DNA from 2 places in the Pseudoalteromonas qingdaonensis genome. Region 1 is predicted to be linked to the other one. Evidence: predicted binding sites of a transcription regulator. Region 1 holds the regulator's gene; the other holds the start of a gene.
What was found. Region 1 encodes FliA, which starts transcription of late flagellar genes. Its sites were predicted from a motif close to CTAAAGNTNNNNNNNNNNNNGCCGATA; they were not measured.
Positions count from the first base shown of each region.

Region 2: pomA (flagellar motor protein PomA) is a predicted target of FliA. The motif match lies at 4,450-4,476, and genes of this name have one in related genera.

Region 1 is NZ_JBCGCU010000007.1:22,027-36,250, forward strand. Features, by position in the region: gene flhB (flagellar biosynthesis protein FlhB) at 1-1,104, shown strand, start outside; gene flhA (flagellar biosynthesis protein FlhA) at 1,205-3,310, shown strand; gene flhF (flagellar biosynthesis GTPase FlhF) at 3,346-4,866, shown strand; gene WCN91_RS07795 (MinD/ParA family protein) at 4,859-5,716, shown strand; gene WCN91_RS07800 (RNA polymerase sigma factor FliA) at 5,732-6,457, shown strand; gene cheY (chemotaxis response regulator CheY) at 6,487-6,870, shown strand; gene WCN91_RS07810 (protein phosphatase CheZ) at 6,888-7,637, shown strand; gene WCN91_RS07815 (chemotaxis protein CheA) at 7,653-9,824, shown strand; gene WCN91_RS07820 (protein-glutamate methylesterase/protein-glutamine glutaminase) at 9,836-10,999, shown strand; gene WCN91_RS07825 (flagellar motor protein) at 10,992-11,756, shown strand; gene WCN91_RS07830 (OmpA family protein) at 11,761-12,744, shown strand; gene WCN91_RS07835 (ParA family protein) at 12,741-13,547, shown strand; gene WCN91_RS07840 (chemotaxis protein CheW) at 13,544-14,224, shown strand, end outside.
Region 2 is NZ_JBCGCU010000001.1:2,441-18,754, forward strand. Features, by position in the region: gene WCN91_RS00015 (amidohydrolase) at 1-611, shown strand, start outside; gene WCN91_RS00020 (DNA topoisomerase III) at 608-2,542, opposite strand; gene WCN91_RS00025 (flagellar motor protein MotB) at 2,658-3,584, opposite strand; gene pomA (flagellar motor protein PomA) at 3,598-4,359, opposite strand; gene WCN91_RS00035 (exodeoxyribonuclease VII small subunit) at 4,595-4,834, shown strand; gene ispA ((2E,6E)-farnesyl diphosphate synthase) at 4,843-5,730, shown strand; gene dxs (1-deoxy-D-xylulose-5-phosphate synthase) at 5,799-7,661, shown strand; gene WCN91_RS00050 (diguanylate cyclase domain-containing protein) at 7,725-10,826, opposite strand; gene WCN91_RS00055 (phosphatidylglycerophosphatase A family protein) at 10,848-11,333, opposite strand; gene thiL (thiamine-phosphate kinase) at 11,336-12,313, opposite strand; gene nusB (transcription antitermination factor NusB) at 12,359-12,769, opposite strand; gene ribH (6,7-dimethyl-8-ribityllumazine synthase) at 12,779-13,243, opposite strand; gene ribBA (bifunctional 3,4-dihydroxy-2-butanone-4-phosphate synthase/GTP cyclohydrolase II) at 13,344-14,450, opposite strand; gene WCN91_RS00080 (riboflavin synthase) at 14,468-15,124, opposite strand; gene ribD (bifunctional diaminohydroxyphosphoribosylaminopyrimidine deaminase/5-amino-6-(5-phosphoribosylamino)uracil reductase RibD) at 15,127-16,272, opposite strand; gene nrdR (transcriptional regulator NrdR) at 16,274-16,314, opposite strand, start outside.

The DNA of each region.
Region 1 (14,224 bases):
ACCGAAGAACCCACGCCGAAGAAGCTCCAAGAAGCGAAAAAGAAGGGGCAGATCGCGCGTTCAAAAGAGCTAGGCACCACCTTTGTATTGATCATGTCGGCGGTGTCGCTGCTGATCTATGGCCCGGACATAGGCCGTGGCCTGCACCTGGTGATGGGTCGCATGCTTACCCTTAGCCGCAATGAAACCTATGACACCTCGAAAATGTTCTCGGCCTGGGGCGCCGTTGCCGATGCCTTGCTCTATCCCATGGCCATGTTTGTGCTAGTGATAGTGCTGGCGGCCTTTATTGGTAATACCTTGCTCGGCGGTTTTAACTTTTCCTGGCAGGCCATGGCCCCCAAGGCCAATAAAATGTCCCCGCTTAAAGGCTTTAAGCGCATGTTTGGCACTCAGGCGGCGGTTGAGCTGGTTAAGGCGCTGCTAAAATTTGCCCTGGTTGCCGCCTGTGCTGTGTTTTTAATTAAAATGTACTTTTATGAAATTCTCCATCTCAGTATAGAGACGACGCCGGGCAATATAGTTCATGCTTTGGAGATCATTGCCTGGATGTTCCTAGCGCTGAGCTGCACCATGCTGGTGGTGTCCGCCATCGATGCCCCGTATCAGAGTCATAATCACCATAAGCAGCTGAAAATGACCCTGCAAGAGGTCAAGGACGAGTATAAAAATTCCGAGGGTGATCCACAGATCAAGGCGCGTATTCGCCGCACTCAAAGGGAAATGTCGCAGCGCCGTATGATGCAGGATGTCCCCGACGCCGATGTCGTGGTCACCAACCCGACTCACTATTCGGTGGCACTGAAATACGACACAGACAAGGCCGGAGCCCCAATTATGGTGGCCAAGGGCGGCGATGAGCTGGCGATGCAAATTCGTAAGGTGGCTCAGGGTAACGATGTGCCTCTGGTGGAGTCACCTGTGCTGACCCGGGCGCTGTTTCATACCACGGAAGTGGGCGAGCAGGTGCCGGAGCAACTCTTTACTGCCGTGGCTCAGGTGCTGGCCTATGTTTATCAGTTAAAGCGCTTCCAAAAGGGCCGTGGCCGCAGGCCGACCAAGCTGAGCGAGCACTTACCCATCCCAGATGATTATCAATATTAAGCAGAGCTAGGTAGAATTAGCGCCGCTAAAGCATAACTTTTAAAGCTGGCCTGCTCCTTGCTTTAATGCCCTCAGTGTCAATTTATTGCTGTGCGCATTTATGGATTTTAAGGCCGTTTTAACCCAGCTTAATCGCGATAAAAAAGAATATGCCAAGGGCGTAGGGACGCCTTTATTGGTGCTGGCCGCGCTGGCCATGGTGGTTTTGCCCATGCCGCCGTTTCTGCTCGATATTCTCTTTTCCTTTAATATCGCCTTGGCCCTGGTGGTGCTGCTGGTAACCGTTTATACCTTAAAACCCCTGGATTTTGGTATGTTTCCGGCGGTGCTCTTGGTCGCCACCATAATGCGTTTGGCCCTGAATGTCGCCAGTACTCGGGTGGTGCTGCTCGAAGGTCACCAAGGTGGTGATGCCGCCGGTAAGGTGATTGAAGCCTTTGGCTCTGTGGTGATCGGCGGTAACTATGCGGTCGGTTTAGTGGTCTTTTTAATTCTTATTATCATCAACTTTGTGGTGATCACCAAGGGTGCCGGGCGCATCTCCGAGGTGTCGGCGCGCTTTACCTTGGACGCCATGCCGGGTAAGCAAATGGCCATAGACGCGGATTTAAATGCCGGCTTTATCAGCGCCGAGCAAGCCCGTGAGCGCCGTGAAGAAGTGACCCGTGAGGCGGATTTCTACGGCTCTATGGACGGTGCAAGTAAGTTTGTAAAAGGCGATGCCATCGCCGGTATCGTTATTCTTATCATCAACATAGTTGGCGGCTTGTTCGTCGGCATGATCCAGCATGATCTTAGCTTTGGTCAGGCCATGGAGGTTTATACCCTGCTGACTATAGGGGATGGCCTGGTCGCTCAGTTGCCTTCCTTATTGCTATCTATTGGCACCGCCATAGTGGTGACGCGACAAAATGAAACCCACAACATGGGCGAGCAGGTCAAAAACCAGCTGGGCAATGATAAAGCCCTGTGGATAGCCTGCGGTATCTTGGTCACCATGGGTCTAGTGCCGGGCATGCCGCATTTGGCCTTTTTGGGTCTGGGTGCCTTACTGGGCTTTATTGCTTATTTATCACAAAAACAGGCGCGCGAGGCCGAGTTGCAAGAGCAACAGCAGGCGACGCAGGGCGCTGGCACCCAAGTAGCGACCCGCGATGAGCCCAAAGAGCTGGGCTGGGATGATGTACAGCAGGTGGACGTGATCGGTCTGGAAGTGGGCTATCGCTTAATTCCCCTAGTTGATCAGGCTCAAGGTGGCGAGCTGCTAAGCCGTATTAAAGGGGTGCGTAAAAAGCTCTCGCAAGAGTTTGGCTTTTTGGTGCCACCTGTGCATATTCGCGATAATTTAGAGCTCGACCCCAATGCTTACCGCATTACCCTGATGGGGGTGTCCAGCGGCGATGGCGAGCTCAGCAGCGGCGCCGAGCTGGCCATTAATCCGGGTCAGGTATTTGGCCCGGTTAACGGCATTGCTACTAAGGATCCGGCCTTTGGTCTGGATGCGGTGTGGATAAAGCCAGAACTAAAAGACGAAGCCCAATCCTTAGGTTATACGGTGGTGGATGCCGCTACCGTGGTTGCCACCCATATCAGCCAGTTGCTCACTAACAATGCTGCGCTGCTGCTTGGTCACGAAGAAGTACAGAGCCTGCTCGATATGCTGGCCAAGAGTCATCCGCGTTTGGTGGAGGGCCTGGTGCCCGAGGTGCTGCCCTTGACGACAGTGGTGAAAGTGCTGCAAAACCTGCTTAACGAAGGGGTCGCCATTCGCGATATGCGCACCATAGTGCAGACCCTGGTGGAGTACGGCCCGCGTAGCCAGGACCCAGATGTATTAACCGCAGCGGTACGTATTTCTCTGCGCCGTTTAATAGTGCAAGACGCAGTGGGCGCAAGCCCGGAAATTCCTGTCATAACATTGGCGCCTGAGTTGGAACAGATGTTGCATCAGTCACTTCAGAACGCAGGAGATGAAGGGGCCGGTATCGAACCTGGCCTAGCCGAGCGATTACAAGCCTCGCTCAGTGAAGCCCACCAAAACCAAGAAATGGCTGGTGAACCTTCCATCTTATTGACCTCAGGCATGCTGCGAACGGTGTTATCACGCTTTGTTAAATACACCATTCCCGGCCTTAGGGTGATGTCTTATCAGGAAGTCCCCGATGAGCGTCAAATTAAGATAGTCAGCTCCGTAGGACAGCAATAAACCAATGGCCTGGCCGTTGCTTAAAGGGTGAACTTATGAAAATTAAACGCTTTTTTGCTAAAGACATGCGCAGCGCATTAAAAGAAGTAAAGGACGAACTCGGTGCCGACGCGGTGATCATGTCGAATAAAAAGCTCGCCGATGGGGTGGAAATCGTTGCCGCAATCGATCATGAGCGCCCTAATGCGACTGCTGCCCAGCCAAGTGCCGTTGCACCTAGCACGCAAGCCCAGCAGGCAAGTCCACAGCCGCGTATACTACAGCCTTATAATCACAGTGCCCGAGTGCATGGCCAACAAGAGCGTGAGCGCACACCCGTGGCGGATTCTTTACAGGCCCTGTTAGAGCGTCAAAATCCACAGCCGAAAAATGCTGTCCTAGCAGATATGTTTTCGCAGTCTGGTATCGATTTGCATCAGTCAGCACAGCAAGGAACGCCTCAACATGCCGCAGGCTATGGTGCGACAGAGTCGCGTTTCCAACCGCAAGAACAACCGCGAGTGCAATCCCATACGCCACGTCCCGAGCCTAGAATGTCTACCCAGCAGCTGGGTGATGATCTGGACGGCGATGACCTGGATGAGCTCGCGCAAAGCACTTCTGCCGAGCAGGATGAAATTACCGCCATGCGCGATGAAATGAATGCCATTCGCCAATTGCTGGAACACCAGGTATCGGGCTTGCTCTCGCAAGACCGCGCCCGCCGTGACCCAACCCGCGCCTGCTTTATCGAACGCTTACAAGGCATGGGGATTGATACCAAGGTGGCAGAGCAGTTAGTGCGTTATGTGCCTGATGACGTTTCCCGTCAGCAAGCCTGGCAGAGCGTAATGGAAATGACGCACAAGCATATGCACACCACGGGCAACGAAATTTTACGCCATGGTGGCGTTTATGCCTTAGTAGGTCCGACCGGTGTGGGTAAAACCACGACAGTAGCTAAGCTGGCCGCCCTGGGGGCGCAAAAATACGGTGCCGATCAGGTGGCCTTGATCACTACAGACACCTACCGTATTGGTGCTTTTGAGCAACTGGCAACCTATGGCCGTATTATCGGTTGTCCGGTGAAGCAGGTTAAAGATGCCAGCGAATTAGCCGATACCTTATTTCAGTTGCGTAATAAGCGCTTGGTGCTCATTGACACCGCAGGTATGAGCCAGCGCGATATGCGTTTAACTGAGCAGTTAAATACCCTGATGCGCAGTGCCGCTGTGGAGATCCGCAGCTATTTGGTGCTCAGTGCCACGGCCCAGCGCGAAGTATTACAAGAAGCCATAAAACACTTCCAAATGGTAGACCTAAGCGGCTGTATTTTCACAAAGCTTGATGAAAGTCTAAGTTTGGGTGAGATTATTAGTGTGGCGATTCAAAATCGCCTGCCAATAGGGTATCTTACCAACGGTCAGCGTGTGCCAGAAGATATCCGGGTGGCAAACTCGGAAAAAATGGTGAGAAAGGCTGAGCAATTGTTTATAAAACGCCAAAAAGCGCAAGCAACATCAGCTCCAGCGGGGCGTCAGACGCTAGCGTCACCAGCAGTAGGAATGTATGATTAACACCATCTTGGATCAGGCAAGCGGTCTTCGCAGAATGAATAATAATAGTCAAGGCGTGAAAGTGATCGCCGTAACCGGCGGCAAAGGCGGTGTAGGCAAAACCAATGTTTCCTTGAACATGGCCATTGCCATGGGTCAGCTAGGCAAACGGGTTTTGGTACTTGATGCCGACCTGGGTCTGGCCAACTGCGACGTAATGCTTGGTTTACGAGTGGAAAAAAACCTCTCTCATGTGCTCAATGGCGAATGCCATCTGCGCGATATTCTGGTGGAAGGTCCCGCAGGCATTCGTATCGCTCCCGCTTCTTCGGGCGCCCAGAGCATGGTTGAGTTGAGCCCTAGCGAACATGCGGGCCTAATTCGCGCCTTTAGCGAACTCGATAGTGAATATGACGTGCTGATTGTCGATACCGCCGCCGGTATTTCCGATATGGTGCTAAGTTTTTCCCGCGCCTCACAAGATGTGGTAGTGGTGGTATGTGATGAACCCACATCGATCACCGATGCCTATGCTCTGATCAAAGTACTTAGCCGCGAGCATGGCGTTTACAAATTTAAAATCGTTGCCAGCATGGTGCGCAGTCTGCGCGAGGGCCAGGACCTATTCGCCAAGCTTTCCAAGGTTACCGACCGTTTTCTCGATGTCTCGCTTGAGCTGGTTGCCGCTGTGCCTTATGACGAGAACATGCGTAAAGCCACGCGCCGACAAAAGGCCGTGGTCGATTTATTCCCCAACTCTCCGGCATCTGTGTCGCTGAAGAACCTCGCCAACAAGGCCACCCAGTGGCCGTTGCCGAATCACCCTTCGGGACATCTAGAATTCTTTATTGAAAAGCTCGTAGGCCGCTAACGGTATAGGACGGCTATGAACAAAGTCGCAGGGTATCAACAGCAACAGCAATTAGGCTCTCTTGTGGAGCGCCATGCGGCTTTGGTTAAGCGTATCGCCTGCCATTTGTTGGCGCGTTTGCCGGCCAGTGTGCAGCTGGATGATCTTATCCAATCGGGCATGATAGGGCTTATCGAAGCATCACGAAATTTCGATGCCACTAAGGGCGCCAGCTTTGAAACCTTTGCCGGTATTCGTATTCGTGGCGCCATGCTTGATGAAATTCGCCGCGGCGATTGGGCACCGCGCTCCTTGCACCGCCATAGTCGCGCCATAGCACAGGCCATCCATGATTTGGAGCGAACCTTGGGGCGCGAACCCAAGGATATAGAAGTTGCGCAACGGCTTGAAATTTCACTTGAAGAATATCATTCGATTTTAAACGATGTGAACTGTGCCAAGGTCATTGGCATAGAAGATCTCGGCGTTGATGAAGACGTTATCGGCGCTTGTGAGCATGAGCCGGAGCAGGTCAACCGACCCTTTGCCAGCATGCATAACGAAAGATTTAATGCCGCCTTGGTTAAGGCTATCAAGTCTTTGCCCGAGCGCGATGCTCTGGTGCTGTCCTTGTACTACAACGATGAAATGAATTTAAAAGAAATTGGGCACATACTCGCGGTCAGTGAATCGCGTGTGAGCCAGATACATAGTCAGGCAATGATCAGGCTTAGAGCCAAGATCAATGATTGGATCAATTAATAAAGTAAAGCGGGTTTACGGAGGATACTTTGGATAAGAACATGAAAATCCTTGTGGTTGACGACTTTTCCACCATGAGAAGAATCATTAAAAATCTCTTGCGTGATTTAGGCTTCACCAATGTGCTAGAGGCGGATGACGGCATTACGGCCTTGCCCATGCTGCAAAATCAGGACTTTGATTTTGTGGTTACCGACTGGAACATGCCGGGCATGCAAGGTATTGACCTGTTGCGCGCCATTCGCGCCGACGAGCGACTAAAACACCTACCCGTATTAATGGTGACCGCCGAGGCCAAAAAAGAACAAATTATTGCCGCCGCCCAGGCCGGTGTGAATGGTTATATAGTTAAGCCTTTCACCGCCGCGACCTTGAAAACCAAGCTGGAAAAAGTGTTTGAGCGCTTAGGTTAATTAAGAAGGAGAGGGTTATGTCAGCGTCCGCTGCACCTCATATTACCCTGGAGCAGGCCAAGCAGCTTGTGGTGTTTTTGGAACAGGGCGAGCAGGAAAAAGCCGACCAGTTGATCTTGGATGCGGCTTCGAAGGAGCAATCCGAGCTGTTTGCCGAGGTGGGAAAACTCACACGTCAACTGCATGAATCGTTGAAGAATTTCCAGCTGGATACGCGTCTTTCAGACCTGACCAACGAAGCTATTCCAGATGCCAAACAGCGTCTCAATTATGTTATGGAAATGACCGAGCAGGCGGCGAATAAAACCATGGATGCGGTGGAGGCCAGCCTGCCCATTGCCGAGCGTTTGTCCACTGATCTGCATCAGATCAAACCCAATTGGGATAAGTTGATGCGCCGCGACCTGCAGCTAGGCGAGTTTAAGCAACTGTGTCATCAGCTTGACGGTTTTATGGATCGCTCTCAGAGCAGCACCTTGGAGCTGCACGACTTACTCAACAATGTGTTGATGGCGCAGGACTATCAGGACTTGACCGGTCAGGTGATCCGCAGAATTATCGAATTGGTGCGTGAAGTGGAAGAGAGTTTGATCCACCTATTGACCGTATTCGGTGGTGAAGAGTCCGAGCTATTAGAAAAAGAACAAGTGGCCAGTAAGGTCAACGGCGAAGGCCCGGAAGGGCCCATTATTGATAAAGAATCTCGTGATGATGTGGTGTCAAGCCAGGACGAGGTCGACGATTTATTGTCGAGTCTGGGATTCTAACAGGAGTGCGCTTGCATGAGCTTTGAAGTAGATGAAGATATTTTGCAGGACTTTCTTGTCGAAGCGGGTGAAATATTAGAGCAGCTGTCTGAGCAATTGGTGGAGCTGGAAAATAATCCCGAAGACAAGGATCTACTTAATGCCATCTTCCGTGGTTTTCACACGGTGAAAGGCGGCGCTGGCTTCCTGGCCATGAATGAGCTGGTTGATGCCTGCCATGGTGCTGAAAACGTCTTCGATATCCTGCGTCAGGGACAGCGTCGCGTCAGTGCCGAGCTGATGGATGTGATCTTGCAAGCGCTGGACACCATTAACGAGATGTTTGCGCAAATTCAGCAGCGCGAGCAACCCGAACCCGCAAACCCAGAGCTCTTGGCTGTTTTGCATCAGCTGAGTGAACCTGAAACCGCCGATGAAGCCCTTACTACGCCAGCGCCCGTTGTTGAGCCAGCAGTAGAGCCCGAGCCGGTAGCGGTTGAAGATGCCGCCATGACCTTTATGGATGAGTCCGGCGCAGGCATAGATGAAATCAGCGAAGACGAATTTGATGCCTTGCTTGATGAGCTGCATGGAGTAGGGAAAGGTCCGGGTAATGAGGAGTCGGTGGATAACGCAGCGACTATCGACGCAAGCGATGACGATATTACCGACGATGAATTTGATGCCTTGCTCGATGAATTGCACGGCCCCGGCAACTTTGGCACGCTTAGTCCGACAACGAGCGCAGCTGATATAGAAACAGCGCCGGACGAGACTTATACCGCCAGCAACAGTGATGATGAGGAAATCAGCGAAGACGAATTCGATGCCTTACTCGATGAGCTTCACGGTAAAGGCAATGGCCCCACAGCTTTGGCAAACCCAGCTCCGGTTGCGAGTAGCCCGGCTGAGCCCAAGGTGGCATCTGCTGCTACACCTACATCTACACCGGCACCTGTCGCGGCGACAGCAAAACCGCTTGCGCAGTCGGCGGATAAGCCCGCCGCTAAAGCCCCTGCGGCGCCAGCCGCTGAGACCACGCTAAGGGTCGACACCAAGCGTTTGGATCAGATCATGAACATGGTTGGTGAGCTGGTGCTGGTACGTAACCGTTTATTGACTTTGGCCAACAGCAGCAACAGTGAGGAAATGGGTAAGGCCATTGCCAACCTGGATGTGGTCACCGCGGATCTGCAGGGGGCGGTGATGGCCACTCGCATGCAGCCGATTAAAAAGGTCTTTGGACGCTTCCCTCGGGTGGTACGTGATCTGGCACGCAGTCTGCAAAAAGACATTTCCCTGGTATTGGAAGGGGAAGACACGGATCTCGATAAGAACCTAGTCGAAGCCCTAGCCGATCCCTTGGTGCACCTGGTGCGCAACTCAGTTGATCACGGCATAGAAATGCCCGATGTGCGCGAGCAGGCGGGTAAATCCCGCACCGGTTTGGTGAAGCTCTCTGCCTCCCAGGAAGGCGACCATATTCTTTTGAGCATTCAAGATGATGGCGCCGGAATGGACGCGGAAAAACTGAAAAATATCGCCATCAATAAGGGCGTATTGGATGCCGATCAGGCTGCCCGTTTAAGTGATAACGAGGCCTATAACCTGATTTTTGCGCCGGGTTTTTCTACTAAGGAACAAATCTCAGATATTTCCGGACGCGGCGTTGGCATGGATGTGGTGAAAACCAAGATAAGCCAGCTTAACGGCAGCATTAATATCGAATCGCAATTGGGTGTGGGTACTCGCTTAGACATTAAGGTACCCCTGACCCTGGCTATTTTGCCAACCCTGATGGTGGTGGTGGGCGAGCAAACCTTTGCCTTGCCGCTTGCGGCGGTGAACGAAATTTTCCACCTGGATTTAACCAAGACCAATGTGGTCGATGGCCAGCTGACCATTATCGTGCGCAATAAAGCCTTACCCTTGTTTTATTTGGAGCATTGGCTGGTGAAGGGCGCCGATAGAACCCAGCGCAAGGCCAAGGGGCATGTGGTAATAGTACAAATTGGTACCCAGCAGGTGGGCTTTGTAGTGGACTCCCTGATTGGTCAGGAAGAGGTGGTGATCAAGCCCCTTGATGCCTTGTTACAAGGGACGCCCGGCATGGCCGGCGCAACCATTACCTCCGACGGTGGCATTGCTCTTATCCTCGATGTGCCGAGCATGTTAAAACATTATGCTGGCCGCTCCAGCGTGAACTAGGTGACTGCCCCATGCCTGTAAAAGTTCTGATTGTTGATGATTCGAGTTTCTTTCGCCGTCGTGTTAGCGAAATTCTTGCTGCCGATAGCGATATCGATGTAATAGACACGGCCGTTAATGGTGCCGATGCGGTGGCCAAAGCTGCGGCCTTGCGCCCGGATGTGATCACCATGGATGTGGAAATGCCGGTGCTTGATGGGATCTCGGCGGTGAAGCAGATCATGGCCAAGACACCCACGCCTATTTTGATGTTCTCGTCTTTAACCCGGGAAGGAGCCGGTGCCACCTTGGATGCTCTGGACGCCGGGGCACTTGATTTCTTGCCGAAAAAATTCGAAGACATAGCCCGCAATAACGATGACGCCGTGGCTATACTGCAGCGCAAGGTCAAAGAATTAGGGCGCCGTCGTTTAATGAGTTGGCGCCGTCCAGCCATGGCGACGCCAACAACTGCACCTGGGTCTACAGCAGCCCTTAACAATGCGCGTCCCGTTCGTGCACCGCAAAGTCAGTTTACTCAATCCAGAACTCAAACTGAGCCAAGCGTTAGCGCTAGCCCAAGTCCTAGAGTGAATGGTTTTCGGGCATCGGGAAAAAATTATCGCTTAGTGGTGATAGGCACTTCAACCGGCGGTCCGGTTGCACTGCAAAGCATTTTAACCCAGTTACCCCGAAACTTTCCGCTGCCTATTTTACTGGTACAGCATATGCCCTCGGCCTTTACCCCGGCTTTTGCTCAGCGCTTAAATAATCTTTGTAAGATTGACGTGAAAGAGGCCGAGCAGGGCGATACCTTAAAACCCGGCACCGCCTATTTGGCCCCCGGTGGCCAACAAATGATGCTAGACCCTCGCGCCACTACGGCAAAACTTAAGGTGTTTACCGATGACAACCCGAGGATCACCTATAAACCTAGCGTTGATGTTACCTTTGCCAGCAGTGCCAAGAAGTTTGGCGGTGATGTATTAGCTATAGTGCTGACCGGCATGGGTGCCGATGGTCGTGAAGGGGCGCGTATGTTAAAGCAGTACGGCGCCAGGGTGTGGGCTCAGGATGAGCGCTCTTGTGTGGTCTATGGCATGCCGCAGGCCGTAGTCAGTGCCGGTTTGCATGATCATCAGTTAGCGCTAGAAGATGTTGCCAGCCATTTAATCAAGGAGGTAGGCCATGGATAAGCTCTCCCTGATCGGTCTTATTCTTGCTCTTGGCGCCATCGCCTTGGGCTACAGCCTGGAAGGTGGCGTGGTCAGCGCCCTTATCAATGTGCCGGCGCTGATCATAGTGCTCGGTGGCACCTTGGGTGCGGTGATGCTGCAATCTCAGCTGCCGACCTTTAAAAAGTCGCTGGAAATCTTTAAATGGGTGTTTACACCGCCAAGCTACGATATGGAAGCGGGTATAGAGCAGGTTAAGGAATGGACCAGCACCGCCAGACAAAAAGGTTATTTGGCGCTGGAAGAATATGCGCTAACAACCCAAGACCCATACGCGGCTAAGGGCTTAAGCCTGTTGATTGACGGCACCCAGGAGCAGCGTTTACGCGATACCCTGGATATTGAACTGACGCTGGAGCGCGAACGCTTGCTTGATGCCGCCAGGGTGTATGAGGCCATGGGCGGTTATGCGCCAACCATAGGCATATTGGGCGCCGTGCTGGGCTTAATTCAGGCCATGGCCTATATCACCGAGCCACAGCAGCTAGGTGCCGGTGTTGCTACCGCGTTTTTGGCCACCATTTACGGTGTTGGCCTGGCTAATCTGCTGTTATTGCCGGTTGCCAATAAGCTCAAGCAGGTGATTGAAGAAAAGATGCTTTATCACGAGCTTATTGCCGAGGGTATAGTGGCTATGCAAACCGGGGAAACGCCAGCCAATATCGAGTTAAAGCTAGAGGCCTATATCGCCGAGCGTCATGTGAGTTCAGGATACTAGCCTTATGCGTCTGCGCCACCGTCGAGCCCAAGCCAAAGCATCACAACATACCCATAGGTGGTTGGTGTCTTATGCCGACTATATGACCATAATGTTTGCCTTGTTTGTGGTGCTCTACGCCATTGCCATTAATCATAAAGATGAGCAGTTCAAGGTGTTCTCGCAATCTCTGGAGCAGATCTTCACCAAGGCCACCCATGCCCCCGCCAGCGATGATACTGGCGCCGGAGCCCAAGGTTTACTGACCCAGCCCTTAGCGCCCAATGAGGCGCTCTTACATGGTCAAAGCCTGCAAAAGGAGCACCAGGCCAGCACCCAGCTTTTACCTGAGCAGGGTGATGTGACTCAGCTGCCCAAGCAGCAACTGGGTGAACCCTTAGAGAGCCTGGTCGATGAGCTCACCAACACCTTGCTTAAAGAGATACGCCAGGGCGATGCTCAGTTACAGTTAGATCAAGACTGGCTTAGCATAGAAATGAATTCCGCCATGGTATTTGCCAGTGCCAGCGCCACAGTCACAAATCAGGCCGAGGCGGTAATAGCGCGCATTGCCCAGGTGCTGGCAACGCAGCGCAATTACCTGCGCATTCGCGGCTACACAGACGATCTGGCTATTAACAACGAATTATTTAGTTCCAACTGGCAGCTGTCGGCGGCCCGTGCCGCGGCCGTGGTTAAGCAGTTGCAGCAGGAGCAGATAGCTCCCGAGCGAATGGCCCTTGAGGGCTATGGCCAATACAGTCCCTTTGCCGATAACGGCAGTGCGCAAGGGCGGGCACAAAACCGTAAGGTGGTGATCGCCATTTCTAAATATGCCTTGCCAATGCCCGAGGTTTCAGCAATGGCTGCGCCTAAGAGCCATGACTCCAGCGAAGAGCCGCAAGCGCAGGAGGTACAAAGGCCGGGGCAGGATAACAGCATAAAAATAATACAGCTGCCTCATGGCGGCATTCGCATTACCACGCGCAGCGAGGATAACGGACAATGAAAGTTTGGACTGTGGCGAACCAAAAAGGCGGTGTAGGTAAAACCACTACCTCGGTGGCCTTGGCCGGTTTGCTGGCGGAGCAGGGTAAGCGGGTATTGCTTATCGACACCGACCCACATGCTTCTTTGACCTATTATTTTGGCATTGACTCGGAGCGCATTGAAGTCAGTGCTTATGATGTCTTTTCCCGTGGCAGGGAAATGCAAAGGGAAGAAATCCTGCAAGCCTTATGCCCATCCGCAGTGGAGAATATCGATATTCTGCCGGCAACCATGGCCATTGCTACTTTGGACAGAAGCATGGGTACACAAAGCGGTATGGGGCTGATCCTTAAAAAGGTGCTGGCGAAGATAAGCGATGATTATGATTATGCCATTTTAGATTGTCCCCCTGTACTTGGGGTCTTGATGGTCAATGCCTTAGCCGCCAGCGACCATGTTTTAGTGCCGGTGCAAACCGAGTTTTTGGCCCTTAAGGGCTTAGAGCGCATGATGCGCACCATGGAGCTGATGCAAATCAGTGCTGCCCCTAAGGGCGATGGCACTGCCTGCGGCAATGCTTACAAGTATACAGTTGTGGCAACCATGTTTGATAAGCGCACCAAGGCGTCTTTGGTGGCCTACAAACAGTTGCTCGCCAGCTATGGCGACAATGTCTGGCCCGGGGTGATCCCCATAGACACAAAATTCCGCGACGCCAGTTTGGCGCAGCAGGTGCCCAGTAAGCACTCAAGTAAAGCTCGCGGCGTACAGGCCTATCGTCATCTGCTTGATTACCTACAACAGCGGGAAGAGCAAGCATGAGCGGTATGAATGACAAGGTTATGCGCCAATATCTCGACGCCCTGTTACAGGAAGATGTCTTCGCAGAGCCGCAAGAGAAAGAGCTGGAGCCGCAGCCGCAAATAGTCAAGCAAGTAGTCAAGCCCGCAGCTCATCATCCCTTGTCACCTATGGCACAAGAAGAGCTGGCCATGAGTGCCGTGGCGCAATTATTGGCGCAGGTGGAACTGAGATCGCAACCCCAAGAGCAAGCAGAGCCACAGGCGCTGCAGCAGGAGCCCCGACAAGAGCAGGTGCAGGAATTGACGCCTGTGCCGGTTGTCGAGCCAACCCCGGTCGAGCCTGTGTTACCCGTGCCCGAGGTGGCACCTGAGGTTTTGAGCAAACCAGCAGCAGAGCCACCAGTAAAGCCAGAGGCAGATAACACCGAGCAAACGCCATTGCGAGCACCGCAGGCGGCGCGCGAGCAGTATATGCAGGGCGAGTTCCAGGCCTTATTTTTCGAGGTGGCCGGTTTAACCCTAGCGGTACCGCTAAAATCCCTCGGCGGCATTCATCAGCGCAGCGAGCTTAATCAATTGTTCGGCAAACCCGATTGGTTTAGCGGCGTGATGCTTAACCGAGATGAGAAAATCAATGTGGTGGATACGGCTCTTTGGGTAATGCCAGAAAAATATGACAAACAATTGCAGCAGGCT
Region 2 (16,314 bases), on a different contig from region 1:
CCGTGGTGCTGGCTTCGCGTATCGTGTTGGCTTTACAAACCATTACCAGCCGCGAGCTATCTCCTCTTGAGCCTTCGGTAGTCACCGTAGGTTCAATTCATGGTGGCAGTAAGCACAATGTTATTTCCAATGAGGTGAAACTCCAGCTGACATTACGCAGCTATAACCCGGCGGTACGCGAACAACAGATAGCGGCGATTAAGCGCATTACTTCGGGTATTGCCGCCAGTGCAGGGCTTGAGGAGTCACTCTACCCCGAGGTGCTGGTTCATGAAGCCGAGTCTATCCCTTCGACCTACAATAACCCGGAGCAAACGGCGCAAGTAACTCAGGCCATTAAAGCGGCCATCGGCGCCGATAATGTTGAATTGACCGAGCCGGTCATGGCTGGTGAGGACTTTGGTTTATTTGGCCGCACCGAAGACAAGCTGCCCATTACCTTGTTCTGGCTCGGGGGCGTTAACCCTGCAACTTATGCCGAAGCCATGCAAAACAACACCCAGTTGCCGTCATTGCATTCAAGTAAGTTTGCCCCGGATTACCAAAAGGCAATTCCAACCGGAGTGAGCGCCATGAGTAATGCTGCATTGGCCTTGTTTAATAGAAACTAAGCCTGAGCTTTACTGCTTTTCGGGCGCGGGCTTTTTCTTCTCGCGCCCTTAAACTTCCTTTTTACCTGACTCTTGATATGTGAAAACTGACGACTGTCGCAGCTTTTTGCTTCTTCTATTAATGCCCCTAGTTGCCCAACCAAGGGCTGCATAAAATCATCGTACTTAAGCTGTTTCTCTGCAATTTGTGCCAAGGCCATTTCCCAATGGGCGGTCATATCCGGTGTTGAAAGGGTGTCAGGCAAGGCATTGATCAGCGCCACGCCCGTTTCGGTGGCAACAATCGTCTTGCCACTGCGAGCAAGGAAGCCACGGGTAAATAATAACTCGATAATACTGGCGCGGGTCGCCTCTGTGCCAAGGCCATCGGTTTCCCGCAGCACCTTACGAATATCCGGGTCTTTCACATAGCGGGAAATGGCAGTCATCGCCGCAAGCAAGGTAGCATCGGTAAAGTGCGCCGGCGGTGTGGTGTTTTTATCTAAACGCCGCGCATCCTCGCACAATACTTGCTGACCAAGGGTTAATGGCGGCAAAGTCTGCACTTCTTGATCTTCTTTATTACTTTCTTTATTAGGCTGTAATACTTTAAAGCCGCGTTCTAGTTCTTCTTTGGCCTTGGTAGTGAACTTGCCGCCGGCTATCTCAGCTTCCACATCGGTTTGGTGATAACGGTAGGCCGGCATAAACTGCATCAGGTACTGGCGACAGATCAGCTCATAAACACGGCGCTCTGTTTCTGTAAGCTGCGCCGAGGTCTTTTTATTGGTCGGCACTATGGCGTGGTGGGCGGCTACCTTGGCATCGTTAAAGCAACGTGCTTTTTTTAACGGATCCGCAGTAGCCAGCTGCTCTTTTGAAAACACACCGTTAGCAATTACGCTGTCGATAATGGCTGACGCTTGCTGAAAATGATCCTTGGGCAGATAGCGGTTATCCGAGCGCGGATAGGTGATCAAGGTGTGTTTTTCATAAAGGCTTTGACAGGTATCCAGTACCGCTTTGGCTGGCAACCCGAAGCGCTTGGCGGCATCGATTTGCAAGGCAGAAAGATTGTAAGGCAAGGGCGCCAGCTCTTGTTTTTCTGCCCTTTTGACCTGGGTGATCAATCCATGCTGCCCCTTGATACGGGAAACAACGTTGTCGGCCAGGGCCTTAACTAATACCCGACCCTGCTCGTCCTGATAAGGTTGGCAGGCTTCGCTGGGTTGCCACTTTAAGGTAAAGCCTTGTTGCTCTTGAGTGCGCATCAGGGCTTCTACCTCATAGAAGGGCTTGCTAACAAACTCTTTAATTTCTTTATCCCGTGCTACCACCAGGCCAAGGATGGGCGTTTGCACCCGACCAACCGAGAGCACACCTTGATACCCCCCTTTTTGCCCGGCCAGGGTATAAGCGCGGGTTAGGTTCATACCAAACAGCCAGTCGGCACGGGAGCGCGCCAAAGCCGAGACGCTGAGCGGAATAAACTCCGCATTGGCCCGCAATTGTCCAAGGGCTTTTTTCACCGCGGGTAGGTTTAAGTCGCTGATCAGTAATCGCTGAATACTTTGCTTTTTAGCCGCGCTCAAATTGGCTTGGGAGATCACCTCATCGACTAAAAGTTGCCCTTCCCTATCCGGGTCACCGGCATGAACAATTTGCGATGCTTGCTTGATCAGCTTTTTAACCAAGGTAAGTTGTTTGCGGGTTTTGCTTTTAGCTTTAAGTTGCCACTGCTGTGGCACTATGGGTAGATGCTGTACTTGCCACTTTTTATAAGCGGCATCATAGTCATCGGGCTCTGCCTGCTCCAATAGATGACCGATACACCAGGTTACACAATCGCCGTTGCCCAGCTCGATATAGCCGTCTTTTTTGTTATGGGGTTTAGGTAAAGCGGCAGCAATGGCACGCCCAAGGGAAGGTTTTTCAGCAATATATAGCTTCATAGCACAACAACTGTTCATCCATACAGTAAAGAAGAGTGTAGTGCATTTTTACTTTTGATGAAAGAATATTAAGGACGGGTGCCTACTTATTAGCGCACCCTCATGGTTTTTATTTCTACTGAACTACTTCAATTGGATCCGATTCTTTCGCTTTACCCTGCATAATGGAGATTTCCACCCGACGATTGCGCTTACGGTCGTCATCGCTTTCATTAGGTACTAAGGGCCGAGTATCAGCATGGCCGACCACCACCATGCGGTTTTTATCAAAGCCTGCTACTTTTTGCATCTCACTGGCAACGGCAACGGCACGCTTGGCACTAAGATCCCAATTATTGGTATAGAGCTCATTAGCGACCTGAAAATCATCGGTATGACCAGAGACGGTGATCTCCCCAGGCACATCTTTTAGCAAGCGGGCAATGTCCTGCACTATGGGCTTAAACTTCGGCTGTAAAAACGCGCTGCCGGATGGGAAGGAACCATTTTCACGAATACGTATGATGATCTGTTGACCCAGAGATTCCAGCTCTATGGCACCATCAATGATCTGTTGCTCCAGCTGCTGGGCTATTTTCTTCACCAGCTCGTTAACTCTTTCTTGATCCGCCGCGGCAATGGCTTGAAGCTGCTCTTGTAGCTCCTCTGTGCTGGCAGACTCACCGCCACGCTGATCGCCTTTTTGCTCCTGGCGACCACCGGCCGAGTCTTCATCTCCAGCCTGAAACTCCAACATCTGCTGGGTCATTTCCGTGGTTTGCTGCTGAATGGTTTCAATGGGCGTAGGCTCTGGTCGCCCGGGCTTAAACTCCATGGCGATCACACTGGTGCCCTTAGGAATATCTTTTACTTCCAGCTTGTTTTGCACCCCGAAGGCAAACTTCATCGAGCCAGCAATTTGCTTAAACTTGAGAACATCCATTTCCGAAAAGGCTAACAGCAGCACGAAGAAACACATCAACAACGACATAAGATCGGCAAAAGTCCCCATCCACTGAGGTAATCCAGGGGGAGGACATTTACATGCTTGTTCGTCGGACATACTCATTGCTCGCTCAATCCTCGGTATCTAGCTGGCGCTTAGACTCGGCAAGGTAATTCTTTAAAATGCCCTCGATCACCTTGGGGTTTTGACCGTCTTGAATACCTAGAATGGCATCAAGGATCAGGCGCTGATTAAGCTCTTCTTCGTCTTTACGCAGCTCCAGTTTTGACTGAATGGGAATGGCGATCACATTGGCTAAAAAGGCACCATACAAGGTCGTTAACAAGGCCACCGCCATGGCCGGGCCAATGGCTTTGGGGTCATCCATATTTGAGAGCATGGCCACCAAGCCGATAAGTGTTCCTATCATGCCCATAGCAGGGGCAATATCGCCGAGCGCTTTAAATAAACCGGCGCCCTGCTGATGGCGCGCCGAGGTCAGCATAATATCTTTTTGTAAGGTTGCACGCACCACATCGGCATCGTGACCATCGACCAACATGTCGATGCCCTTGCGCATAAACTTATTGCTGATCTGTGCTTCTTCGAGCGCCAAAAAGCCACCTTTACGAGCCGAGTCCGCCAGTTCAACGGCTTTTTCGATCAGCTCGTCCGGCGACTCTATCTTAAACATAAAGGCCTTTCCGGCCACCTTGCCGATGGAAAAGAACTGCCCCATGGTGTAATTAGCAAGAACAATAAACAGCGAGCCACCAAAAACGATCAGTACCGAGGGGGTGTTGTAAAACATACTTACATCGCCACCAAGTACCATAGACATAACTACAAAGCCTATCGCCCCGAGAATACCAATAATGGTTGCTAAATCCACATGTCCTCCACCCACAGTTACTTCATTTCACACCTCTTTGAGCTCGGCTCGGGTGCTAAAAATTTGCCGCTATTATAAATACTCTTAAGCTATCGGCAACCAGCGCAAATACTTAACCCTTTTATTTTAAAATTATGCGCATAAGAAGGGGCGAAAATCATCACCGCCTTTGACCTGGTCACCGAATCCTCCTAGAATTGGCGCTCTTAGCAATTCAGTAACGAGAGCGCAGGCAATGGCCCAAAAAAAACCAGAAAACCTCACCTTTGAGGACGCAATCAACGAACTGAGCCAAATTGTCACTGAGATGGAACAAGGCGATATGCCGTTGGAGCATTCTTTAAAGCAGTTTGAACGCGGTATCAGCCTAGCCAATGCCTCGGCGCAAAAACTGGATCATGCGCAGCAAAAAGTAAGCATGCTGATGAGCAATGATCTCGATGCTGAACTAACGCCTATGGACCCTCAAGAGTAATAGCCACTGTGGAATTAAAACAAGCCTTAGCGCAAGCACAGCAAGACCTAGTGCACACCCTGGAAAGCTATTTCCACAGCCAGCAAGATGCTCAACCAAGGATCCTCGCGGCCAGCCAGTACAGCGTACAAAATGGCGGTAAACGACTGCGCCCGTTTTTGGTTTATTGCGTAGGCACCATGCTAGGCGCCAACAAGGGCGACCTCGATAAGGCCGCCGCGGCCATCGAGTGTATTCACAGCTATTCCCTTGTGCATGATGACTTGCCAGCCATGGACGATGATGAATTACGCCGCGGTCGCCCAACCTGCCATATTGCCTATGATGAAGCCCATGCTATTTTGGCCGGCGATGCACTGCAGAGCATAGCTTTTGAATTACTAAGCGCTAACGACTTTAACATTGACGCCAGCGCGCAAATCCGTCTGGTACAAAGCCTAAGCCGAGCGTCTGGTTTGCTCGGCATGGTCGGCGGTCAGGCTCTGGACATAGCCGCCACCGGAAAAGACATCAGTTTAAGCGAGCTTGAGCAGATACATAATGCCAAAACCGGTGCGCTCCTAAGCTGCGCCATCGAGCTTGGCTATTTATGTGCCCCTAAGGGCGACAGCGATACGCAAGCGGCACTGCAAAAATACGGCAAGGCCATCGGCCTGGCATTCCAGGTACAGGACGATATTTTAGATATAGAAGGCGACACCCAGACCTTGGGCAAACCGCAGGGCTCGGATGAGGCCGCCAGTAAAGCCACCTACCCAGCTCTGCTTGGCTTAGATGGCGCCAAAGCCAAACTACAGCAGCTCTATGACGAGGCCATTGCTGCTCTCGACAACCTGCCCTATGACACCAATATGTTGGCGCAACTGGCGCAGTACATCATCGCCCGAGATCATTAAAAATTACTACAGATGGCCGTGCCCATTTTGATATACTCAGGCCATCGCAGTGAAGGATAATAAAACGCATGAATTTGGATAGCAGCAAGTATCCCCTTTTAAATCAGGTCGATGAACCTGCACAACTGCGCGACCTGGCTCAAGATAAGCTAGGCGCGTTTAGCTATGAATTGCGGGACTACCTACTGAACTCCGTATCACAAAGCAGTGGCCATTTTGCCTCAGGTTTAGGCACGGTGGAGCTGACTGTGGCGTTGCATTATGTCTATAACACGCCATTCGACCGCTTGATCTGGGATGTGGGCCACCAGGCCTATCCGCATAAGCTGATCACAGGTCGTCGCGAGCAAATGCACAGCATCCGCCAAAAAGATGGCCTGCATCCTTTCCCTTACCGTGGTGAAAGCGAGTACGACACCTTTAGTGTTGGTCACTCAAGTACCTCGATTTCTGCGGCGTTAGGCATGTCTATTGCGGCGCAAAAAGAAGGTAAAGGACGTAAAACCGTAGCCGTGATCGGCGATGGTGCCATTACCGCAGGTATGGCCTTCGAAGCCATGAACCACGCTGGTGATGTGAAGTCGGATATGCTGGTGATTTTAAACGATAACGAGATGTCTATCTCGGAAAACGTCGGTGCCCTGAATAACCACTTCGCTCGTATTCTTTCCGGCAGCTTTTACACCAATATTCGTGAAGGCGGCAAAAAGCTGCTCTCCGGCCTGCCGCCAGTCAAAGAGCTGGCCAGCCGTATGGAAGAGCACCTTAAAGGCATGGTGATCCCTGGCACCTTTTTCGAGGAGCTGGGCTTTAATTACATCGGCCCCATTGATGGTCACGACGTTAATATGCTGGTCGATACCCTGCGTAATATGCGTAACCTTAAGGGCCCACAGCTACTGCACGTGAAAACGCAAAAAGGTAAGGGTTATAAGCCAGCCGAAGCCGATCCTATCGGTTATCATGCTGTGCCTAAGTTCGATCCAAGCGAAAGCAAGTTACCCAAGTCAAAACCAGGCGCGCCGACCTTTTCCAAGGTGTTTGGTGACTGGTTATGCGATATGGCCGCACAAGACAGCCGCCTGATGGCCATTACTCCGGCCATGCGCGAAGGCTCTGGCATGGTGCGCTTCTCTAAAGAATATCCAGAGCAGTATTTTGATGTGGCCATTGCCGAGCAGCATGCTGTGACCTTAGCCGCCGGTTTTGCCTGCGAGCAGTTAAATCCCGTGGTGGCGATTTATTCGTCCTTCTTACAGCGCGCCTATGATCAGCTGATCCACGATGTTGCCCTGCAAGAATTACCTGTGTTATTTGCTATCGACCGTGCTGGTGTAGTTGGCGCCGATGGTGAAACTCACCAGGGCACCTATGATTTAAGCTTCTTGCGCTGCATTCCCAATATGGTGATCATGGCTCCGGCCAATGCCAACGAATGCCGTAATATGCTTTACACCGGCCATAAGCTGGATAAGCCTGCAGCGGTGCGCTACCCCCGTGGCAGTGCCGGTGAAGGTGCATTCGATGCACAAATGCAGCAGCTTGAAATAGGTAAAGGCCGTGTGCTTCGTCAAGGTAAAGGTGTGGCCATACTGTCATTCGGTACCCTACTCGAATACGCCGAGCCAGCCGCAGAAGCACTGGATGCCTCCTTGGTAGATATGCGTTTTGTTAAGCCATTAGATACGGCGCTGATCGATGAATTAGCCGCTACCCATGAGCACCTAGTGACCTTGGAAGACAATGTGATCGCCGGTGGTGCAGGCTCAGCGGTGAGCGAATATCTGGCACAAAGCAAGCAGCTTAAGCCGGTAATGCACCTAGGCCTGCCAGATATCTTTATCAAGCACGGTACACAGCAGGAAATGCACGCCGAGCTTGGCCTGGATAGCGCTGGTATCGAGCGACAAGTTAAGGCTTGGATGGCTTAATACCAAAACCGAAAAGCAAAAAGGAGCGATATCGCTCCTTTTTTTGTGCCTGTTATCTGCTGGTTAGCGCATCCAGATCTTAATATCCGCCAGCGAAGTGCTTTGCAGTGTGGCTATCTGCTCATCAAGATTCTCGCTTTGCTCGAACTCGAAGGCATCAAGCTGATCATCAAACTCAATATGCGCACAACCATCGCCGCCGCGCTTTTTAACCTGATGCAGGGCGATATCAGCGAGATTTACCGATGTTTCCCAGCCGATCACCTGACCGCCTAATAAAGGCATGGGGTAGCTGGACCAGCCCATTGAGACGCTAAGGTTAATCTTTTTGCCATTGGGCAGTAAGAAGCCCTTGTTGGCGATGGACTTACAGAGGTTTCGGACAAACAAATTAACCTGATCGAGCTCAAAGTCGCGCAGCAATATGAGGAATTCATCACCACTCCAGCGTGCCACATAATCCGAGCCTTGAGTGCAGGAGTTAAGCAGGGTCGCCATTTGCTGCAAACAAGTATCGCCGCTCAGTGGCCCATAGGCATCATTGATACGCGAGAAGTTGTCGATATTGACAATAACCAGCACTAAGGCACGGCCCTGTTTTTGCAAGGATTCGGCGTTACGCTGATAGTGCTCTATATCCTTGGGCAGCTGGTCGAATAAGAAACGGCGGCTGCGCAGCCCGGTCAGCTCGTCGGAGTGGCTCACCAGCTTCAACTGGGAGTTAACCTGATTGAGCTTATCATTAGCATCACGCAGCTCCAGGGTGCGCTCTTCCACCAAGCTTTCCAACGCCGCCTGTTTACGTCGCTCCTGCGCCCTGAAAACCCACAACAACAGATACAAAATAAAGAAGAAGCAAGAAACGATCAGTAAGCGAAAATAAATGGTTTCATCAAAGCGACGCGGCACGGTAAAGGCGTACTCGGCGCTGCTGGCCTCTTGCCAATTGCCACTGGTGCGCTTGGCTTCCAGTTTAAAGACAAAAGGCCCGGGTGGTAAATTGGTATAGATGGCCTCGCGGCGATTGTTGGCATAGCGCCAGTCACTATCCAAGCCCTGTAAGCGATAGCGAAACTCCACTTCCGCCGGGGCATAAAAGTCGATGGCGGTATAGCTGATGGTCAAATCGCGCTCATCGGTATCAAGCACAGGCTTTTTACCCAAAGCGCCCGTGTATAGAGTGCGGCGCGGCGTGGCTATGCTTTCCACCTGAGGAGCTAAGGCGTCTTGGCCAAACAGCTGCACGCTTTTGGGAATTTCCACCACCCCCTGCAAACTGGGGTACCAGATGGAGCTGCCATTATCGGCAACCGCATCATGACCTAAACCAGCACAGCACTGGCTGGCCTTACCGTCTAATTGGCGGTCATAGGAGGAGATCACCTGCTCCACTTGCAAGTTGCCGATTTCATCGGAGAATTGTTCCACCGGCATGCGGTACACGCCCTTCATAGTGCTTACCCAGACCCGCTGCAGGTCTTTGTCATAATGCAAACTAAAGATGGAGCCATAAGGCAGACCGTTAGAAACATCAAGCTGATGCCAACGCCCCTTGGTACTGCGATAGAAAAGACCATCATTGAGTGAACCAACTAAAGTGCCCACCCCGTCTATTTCCAAAATGCTGGTGACATAGGCGCTTTCAAGGGCGGTGTTATCGCCGGCACGCTCTATGCCCTTGTCGGAGAAGATATAACCGCCCTGGCTGGTGCCGATCAGGCCATATTTGCCCTTATCGACGACAAAGGTAATAAATTTACTGTCGAGCACCGCATTATAGTTAAAGGGAGTCAGCCCCTTATAACCCAGACGATACATGCCGCGACCTGTGCCAAACCAGAGCCCACCGGCGCTGGCCTCACTAATGGCAAACACAGGGTTAAGGCGCAGCTCGCGGGCTTCTATATTAAAGAGCTCTTCATTTTCAAAATAGAGTACACCACGGTCGGTTGCGATATAGAGGCGCTCACCGACAAAATGCAAATCATGCACTGCGCTGCGTCTTAGCTTGGCGCGAGGAATACGATTAATGAAGTTATTGTCCTGATCGAAATAACCCACGCCAGAGCGGTTGGCAACCCAAAGTTGCCCCTTAGGAGAGAGGGTCAGTGCCATCACGGCTTCGGTCATGCTTGATAAAGCATTATGGCGCTCTACCCGTCCGGCATGTGCCAGCCACAAACCTTCGCTGAAACTGGCAAGCCAAATATTGTTTTGGTCGTCACGGTACATGTCTGAAAACCAGATACTTTGATCCAGTGCTGCCGGCTCCACCCACTGCCATTCTTTGGACTTATCACGATGCAAAAGGCGGCCATAGGTCGAAATCCACAGCGCCCCATCGGAGTCACCCATAAACTTATAAACGGCGGCATTACTTGCATTTGGCAAGGCAAAGGGACGTAATTCATCGTCTATATCAAGGAAATAGGCGCCGAGCTCGGAGGCCAGATAAAGGGTGCCTTCAAGCCAGGCTAAATCATGAATTATGGTTTGCGCCAGGCGCTCGGGTAAGGTCACCCGGGCGGTGATTTTTAAGCGCAGTCTGGAAGATGACGACGACATATTGGTCAGGCGCAAAAGGTGGTTTTCACTGACCAGCCAAACACCTTGTGGTGCCAGCGCCATCTTGCTGACGGAGATCTGGTTAATGGCGGTTAAGCGGCTTTGCATACGACCGCTACTGCGGCGCTGCTCTTCGTCTAGGTGAAAGGCAATTTGGTTGCGTTCGATATAAAAAAGCTCGCTGGCGGCAACCCAGATATTGCCCTTCTCGTCTTGTAGGATATCGCGCACCGGACCACTGATGCCGAACTGAAAATAGTTCATGGAATCGGGGTCGAGCACGGAAACCCCTTTTTTGGTGCCGATCCACAACAGGCCTTCTTGATCTATCAGCAGCTTGTTAATGGCATTGCTGCTTAGGAAGTTACTGTTTTGCTGGTTAAAATTGGTGAAATGTTCGCCATCAAAGCGACTGAGACCGAATTGGGTGCCGACCCAGATATAACCCTGGTTGTCCTGGGTTACACTCTTTAAGGATTGCGAAGGCAAGCCATTTCGGGTGTTCCATTGTTTGACTACATAATCGGTAATAGATGCCGAGGCCGTTGATGTTATTAGCGTCGCCGCCAGCAGCAAAAGTGACTGTAAAAACCGCAGCAATGTCACACCCATGTTCAAAACTTATAGTCCAGGCAAATAACCTACTTTAATTAACGCCTGTAGGCAAATTAGAGAGCAGATCCCGGCCAAAATATCATCGGCCATAATGCCCAGTCCACCGTGTAGGCGTTTATCCAGCATGCGTATCGGTCCTGGTTTGGCGATATCGAAGAAGCGGAATAATAAGAAGCCAACCAAAAGCGTTTGCCAATTAAGCGCCGCACCTATCATGGTGATATAAAAACCGGCCACCTCATCCCAGACAATAGCCGGGTGGTCGTGTACGCCCAAATCATCGGCAGTTTTGCCACAGGCCCAAATACCAAATACAGAAATCACCAAGGCAAACACCAGTTGCAGCCACAGGGGATAACTCATGGTCATAAAGATAAAAGGCAAGGCGGCAAAGGTGCCCACTGTGCCCGGCGCCTTAGGGCTTAAACCCAGGCCAAAGCCAAGGCCAAAGAACTGATGGCCGCGGCGCAGATTAAAGGTATTGCTAGTCATGCTTAACATGCTTCATCCTCGGCAAAATGTTCAAATCCCATGGCGCTGATATCCAGCTTGTGCTCACCATCGAATACGTCGATCTTGCCTTCGCCACCACGGATCTGACCGATACACACGGCATCAATGCCGTACTGGTTAAGCTTGTTATCCAACATGGCCTTGTGGTTTTCAGGCACAGTGTACAAAAGCTCGTAATCGTCGCCATAGGCAAGAATATACGGCCATTTAGCTTCGCCCTCGATACTTTGGCGGAACGCCTCTGTGGTAGGGATTTTATCGGCCTGTATGGTGGCGCCGACCTGAGACATCTCAAGAATGTGCTCTAAGTCCGCCAATAAACCATCTGAGATGTCGATGGCGGCGCTGGCATAACCGCGCAGCACCTGCCCTGCGGCAACGCGCGGCGTCGGGTATTCAAGCTTATGAGTTAATTTTTTCAGCCACTCTGGGTCGATATCCAGGTGTTGCTTGCGCGCTTCCACCGCTAATCCGGCATCCCCAAGCGGGCCTGTAACATAAATCCAGTCGCCGGTCTTGGCACCACTGCGGGTAATGGCCTTTCCTTCGGGCACAGTGCCCTTGGCACAAACAGTTACCGTAAGCGGCCCTTGAGTGGTATCGCCACCTATGATCTGGACATTAAAATACTCGGCAATTTCATGCATGCCTGCAGTAAATTCTTCCAGCCATTGCACATCGGCATGAGGCAAGGTTAAGGCCACCGACACCCAGGCCGGCTCGGCGCCCATGGCCGCCAAGTCGCTCAGGTTTACGGCGATGGCTCTATGCCCCAAGGCACGTGGTGACATATCTTCAAAGAAATGCACGCCACACACCATAGTATCTGTGGTGACCGCCAACTGGCTGTTTTGCGGCACTGTGACTAGCGCACAGTCATCGCCAATACCCAGGTTAACGTCGCGACGACTGATGCCACGGCCTTTAAAGTAGCGATTAATTAATTCAAATTCTTGCATACACAAAAAAGCCGGCCTGAGCCGGCTCTCCTTGTTGTCAGGTGCTTAGCTACGCAGTTCCTTGACCGCCTTATCCAGCACACCATTAACGAATTTATGACTGTCTTCGGCACCAAAAGTTTTTGCCAATTCAATGCCTTCGTTAATCGCTACCTTGTAAGGTACGTCTTCACGGAACTTTAACTCATACGCGCTTAGACGCAGAATGGCTTTCTCAACCATGTCGATGTCTTCGTAAGGACGCGTTAAGTGCGGAGCCAAAATGGTGTCCAACTGTTTAAAGTTAACGGCCACGCCACGAGCGAGATCTTTAAAATACTCTACATCAACCTTAGATATGTCGTTCTCAATCAACATATTCTGCTCAATGTCGGCAATGGCATTGCCACTCATTTGCCAAGAGTAAACGGCCTGTAGGGCCAATACGCGCGCTTTGCGTCTAGCTGCTGGTTTCACTGTGAACCCTTAAATTTTGTCTAAAACATTAACCATTTCTAGGGCACTTAGTGCAGCTTCGCCACCCTTGTTGCCCATTTTTGTACCTGCACGCTCAATGGCTTGCTCTATGCTTTCCGTGGTTAATACACCAAAAGCAACCGGTACATCATATTCTAGCGATACTTGTGCCAGACCCTTGTTCGACTCACCGGCAACCAGATCGAAATGCGGTGTGCCGCCACGAATAATAACGCCAAGGGCGATAATGGCATCGTGCTCGCCTTTAGCGGCAAGACGCTTAGCCACAAGTGGTAACTCAACGGCGCCCGGTACGTAAACTACTGTGATGTCGTCGTCACTGACGTTGCCAGTGCGCTTTAACTCATCCACCGCGCCATCAAGTAGGCTGCTGCCAATGAAGTCATTAAAACGTGAAATCACGATGGCAAATTTTTTGCCCGGTGCAAACTTGTTACCTTCAATAATTTTCATTTATAAACCTTTATTGATATTGCCAACGCGTGATGCGGGGCGAATTAGGGGTATCGCAAAATTGCCGCGCATCATACCATAACTGAAAAAAAATAGCTGCTTATTCTGGCTGTACGTAATCAACCACTTCAAGGTGGAAACCCGACAGCGCGTGATACTTCTTCGGCATGCTCATCAGGCGCATCTTGGTAATGCCCAAATCGGCAAGGATTTGTGAGCCAATGCCCACGGTACGCGAGGTGCCCTGGAACTTACGATAATTGGCCTGCTGACCTTCATCTTCCATTGCAAACGCCTTGACCATGGCTTCGATATCTTCGCTGCACTCTTGTTTACCAAGAATAACCAGAACCCCTTCATTTTTGGCAATGTAATCCATGGCCTTAGAAAGCGTCCAGCTGCGTTCGGCGCCGCGATCGGAGAGCAGAATGTCGTTAAAGGTACTTTGCAAGTGCACACGCACTAAAGTTGGGTCGTTAATTTCACCCTTCACCATGGCATAGTGAAGCTGACCATCTATGGTGTCTTTGTATGTTACCAGCTCGAACTCGCCATGCTCGGTCGGCAGCTTGCACTGGGCAACCTTCTCAATGGTGGTTTCATTAAGGTTACGGTACTCGATAAGATCGGCAATGGTGCCCATCTTAATACCGTGCTCCTTGGCAAACACTTCCAGCTCTGGGCGACGGGCCATGGTGCCATCCGGGTTCAGGATTTCGACAATCACAGACGACGGCTCAAGACCGGCCAAACGGGCTAGGTCACAACCTGCTTCTGTATGACCGGCTCGAGTTAAAACGCCACCTGGCTGGGCCATAATCGGGAAAATATGCCCAGGCTGAACGATATCCTCAGCTACCGCACCTTTGGCCACGGCGGCCTGCACAGTGCGCGCACGGTCGGCGGCAGAAATACCTGTGGTTACGCCCTTGGCGGCCTCAATAGACATGGTGAAGTTGGTCGAGAACTGGGCGCCATTGTTTTTCACCATCAGCGGCAGTGCCAATTGCTCACAACGCTCTTGTGTCAGCGTTAAGCAGATCAGGCCACGGCCATAGGTCGCCATAAAGTTAATTGCATCAGCACTGATGTGCTCGGCGGCAATAATCAGGTCGCCTTCATTTTCACGATCTTCGTCGTCCATCAAGATGACCATTTTGCCATTTTTAATGTCTTCGATGATCTCCGCTGCGCTATTCAAACTCATATCTTGCCCACTATGTGTTATTTGATAAATCCGGCCTGCACCAGCAGGCTTTCGGTTACTGTTGATTCTGCTTTTGGAGCTTGCGCCCCTTGAATTAGGCGCTCCAAGTAACGCGCTATTTGATCGACCTCGAGATTGACCAAGGTGCCAACCTGAAATTCGGCGATCGTGGTTTGTGCCAGCGTGTGCGGCACTATGGTTAATTTAAACTGGTTGCCGTCGATTTCATTAACGGTCAAACTGGCGCCGTCGATGCACACCGAGCCCTTGTAGGGAATATATTTCATCAGCGCTTCCGGCGCCGCTAGCCAATAGTCGATGGCGCGGGCATTAGGGCTGACTTTTACCACCTCGGCAATGCCATCCACATGGCCGGAAACCAGGTGCCCGCCTAGGCGTGAAATCGGCTGCAGAGCCTTTTCTAAATTGACTCGCTGGCCGCGCTGATAATGCGCAAAGCGCGTCAGTGACAAGGTCTCTTTAGAGACATCGGCACTAAAACCATCGCTGAATTTTTCAGTAACGGTCAAACAAACGCCATTGGTAGCGATACTGTCGCCAAGCGCGACGTCACTCATGTCCAAGTTGTCACTTTGTACGCGCACGCTTAAGTCGCCATCAACCAAGGTCAGGGAGCTGAGCGTGCCCGTTGCTTCAATAATACCTGTAAACATGGCTATTCTACTCTAAGTTGTTCTAAGGTAAGGCGAATATCCTCACCAACCGGGGTCATATCGCTAAAGTGCAGGGTTGGCACTTGAGTCATGGCCGTAAAGGGGCCCATAGTTAACAAGCCTTTGGCATCACTGCCCATTAATTTTGGCGCAATATAAACAATGTAGCTATCAATAAGTTGCTGCTGCGCCATGGCACCGGCCAGGGTCGCCCCCGCCTCCAGCCAAACTGAGTTAATATCACGCTGCGCCAGCTCTGCCAGCAGAGCATCAAGATTAACCTGCCCATTTTCAAGGCCTTCGCACAGCAACTCGGTTACATTGTTGGGCCACAGGGGCTGTTTATCAAGCTCTTTGCGCGTCACACTGGCTGTGCGTGAGCGCACTAATAATATCTCGCCGGGCTGTTGAAAAAGCGCTAAATCCGGGGTCAGCCGATAACGGCTATCTAAGATCACCCGCAGCGGTTGGCGCACCTCGGGCAGCACATACTCGGCCAATTGCGTGTCGTCCAATCGCACATTGAGCTTGGCATCATCCACCAGCACGGTATCGGCACCGCTTAAAATAGCGCAGTGCTGGGCGCGAAATAACTGCACATCTTTGCGCGCTTCTGGGCCGGTGATCCATTTACTCTCACCATTGGCCAGGGCGGTTTTACCGTCCAGGCTGGCGGCGAGCTTACAGGTAACATAAGGACGCCCGATGCGCATGCGCTTTAAAAAGCCCAGGTTTAGCTTTTCGGCTTCATCGCCAAGCAAACCAGATGCGACTTCTATGCCCGCCTCGGCCAGCATCTTCATGCCGCGACCACTGACCTGTGGATTAGGGTCTTGCATGGCGCAAATGACTTTTGCCACCTTGGCCTTGATCAGAGCGCCGGCACAGGGGCCGGTACGACCGGTATGGCTGCAAGGCTCAAGGGTTACATAAGCGGTAGCGCCTTGGGCATTATCACCGGCCGCCGCAAGTGCATGCACTTCGGCGTGTGGCGTTCCGGCCTGCTGGTGAAAACCTTCACCTATAATCTGACCCTCTTTAACCAGCACACAGCCGACATTGGGATTGGGTGTGGTGGTGAATCGACCTTGATACGCCAGCTCAATGGCTCGGCGCATATAGCGCTTGTCATCCGCACTGAAGATCATCTTAGTCTCCTAGGCGGGCGATTTCTTCACCGAATTCACGGA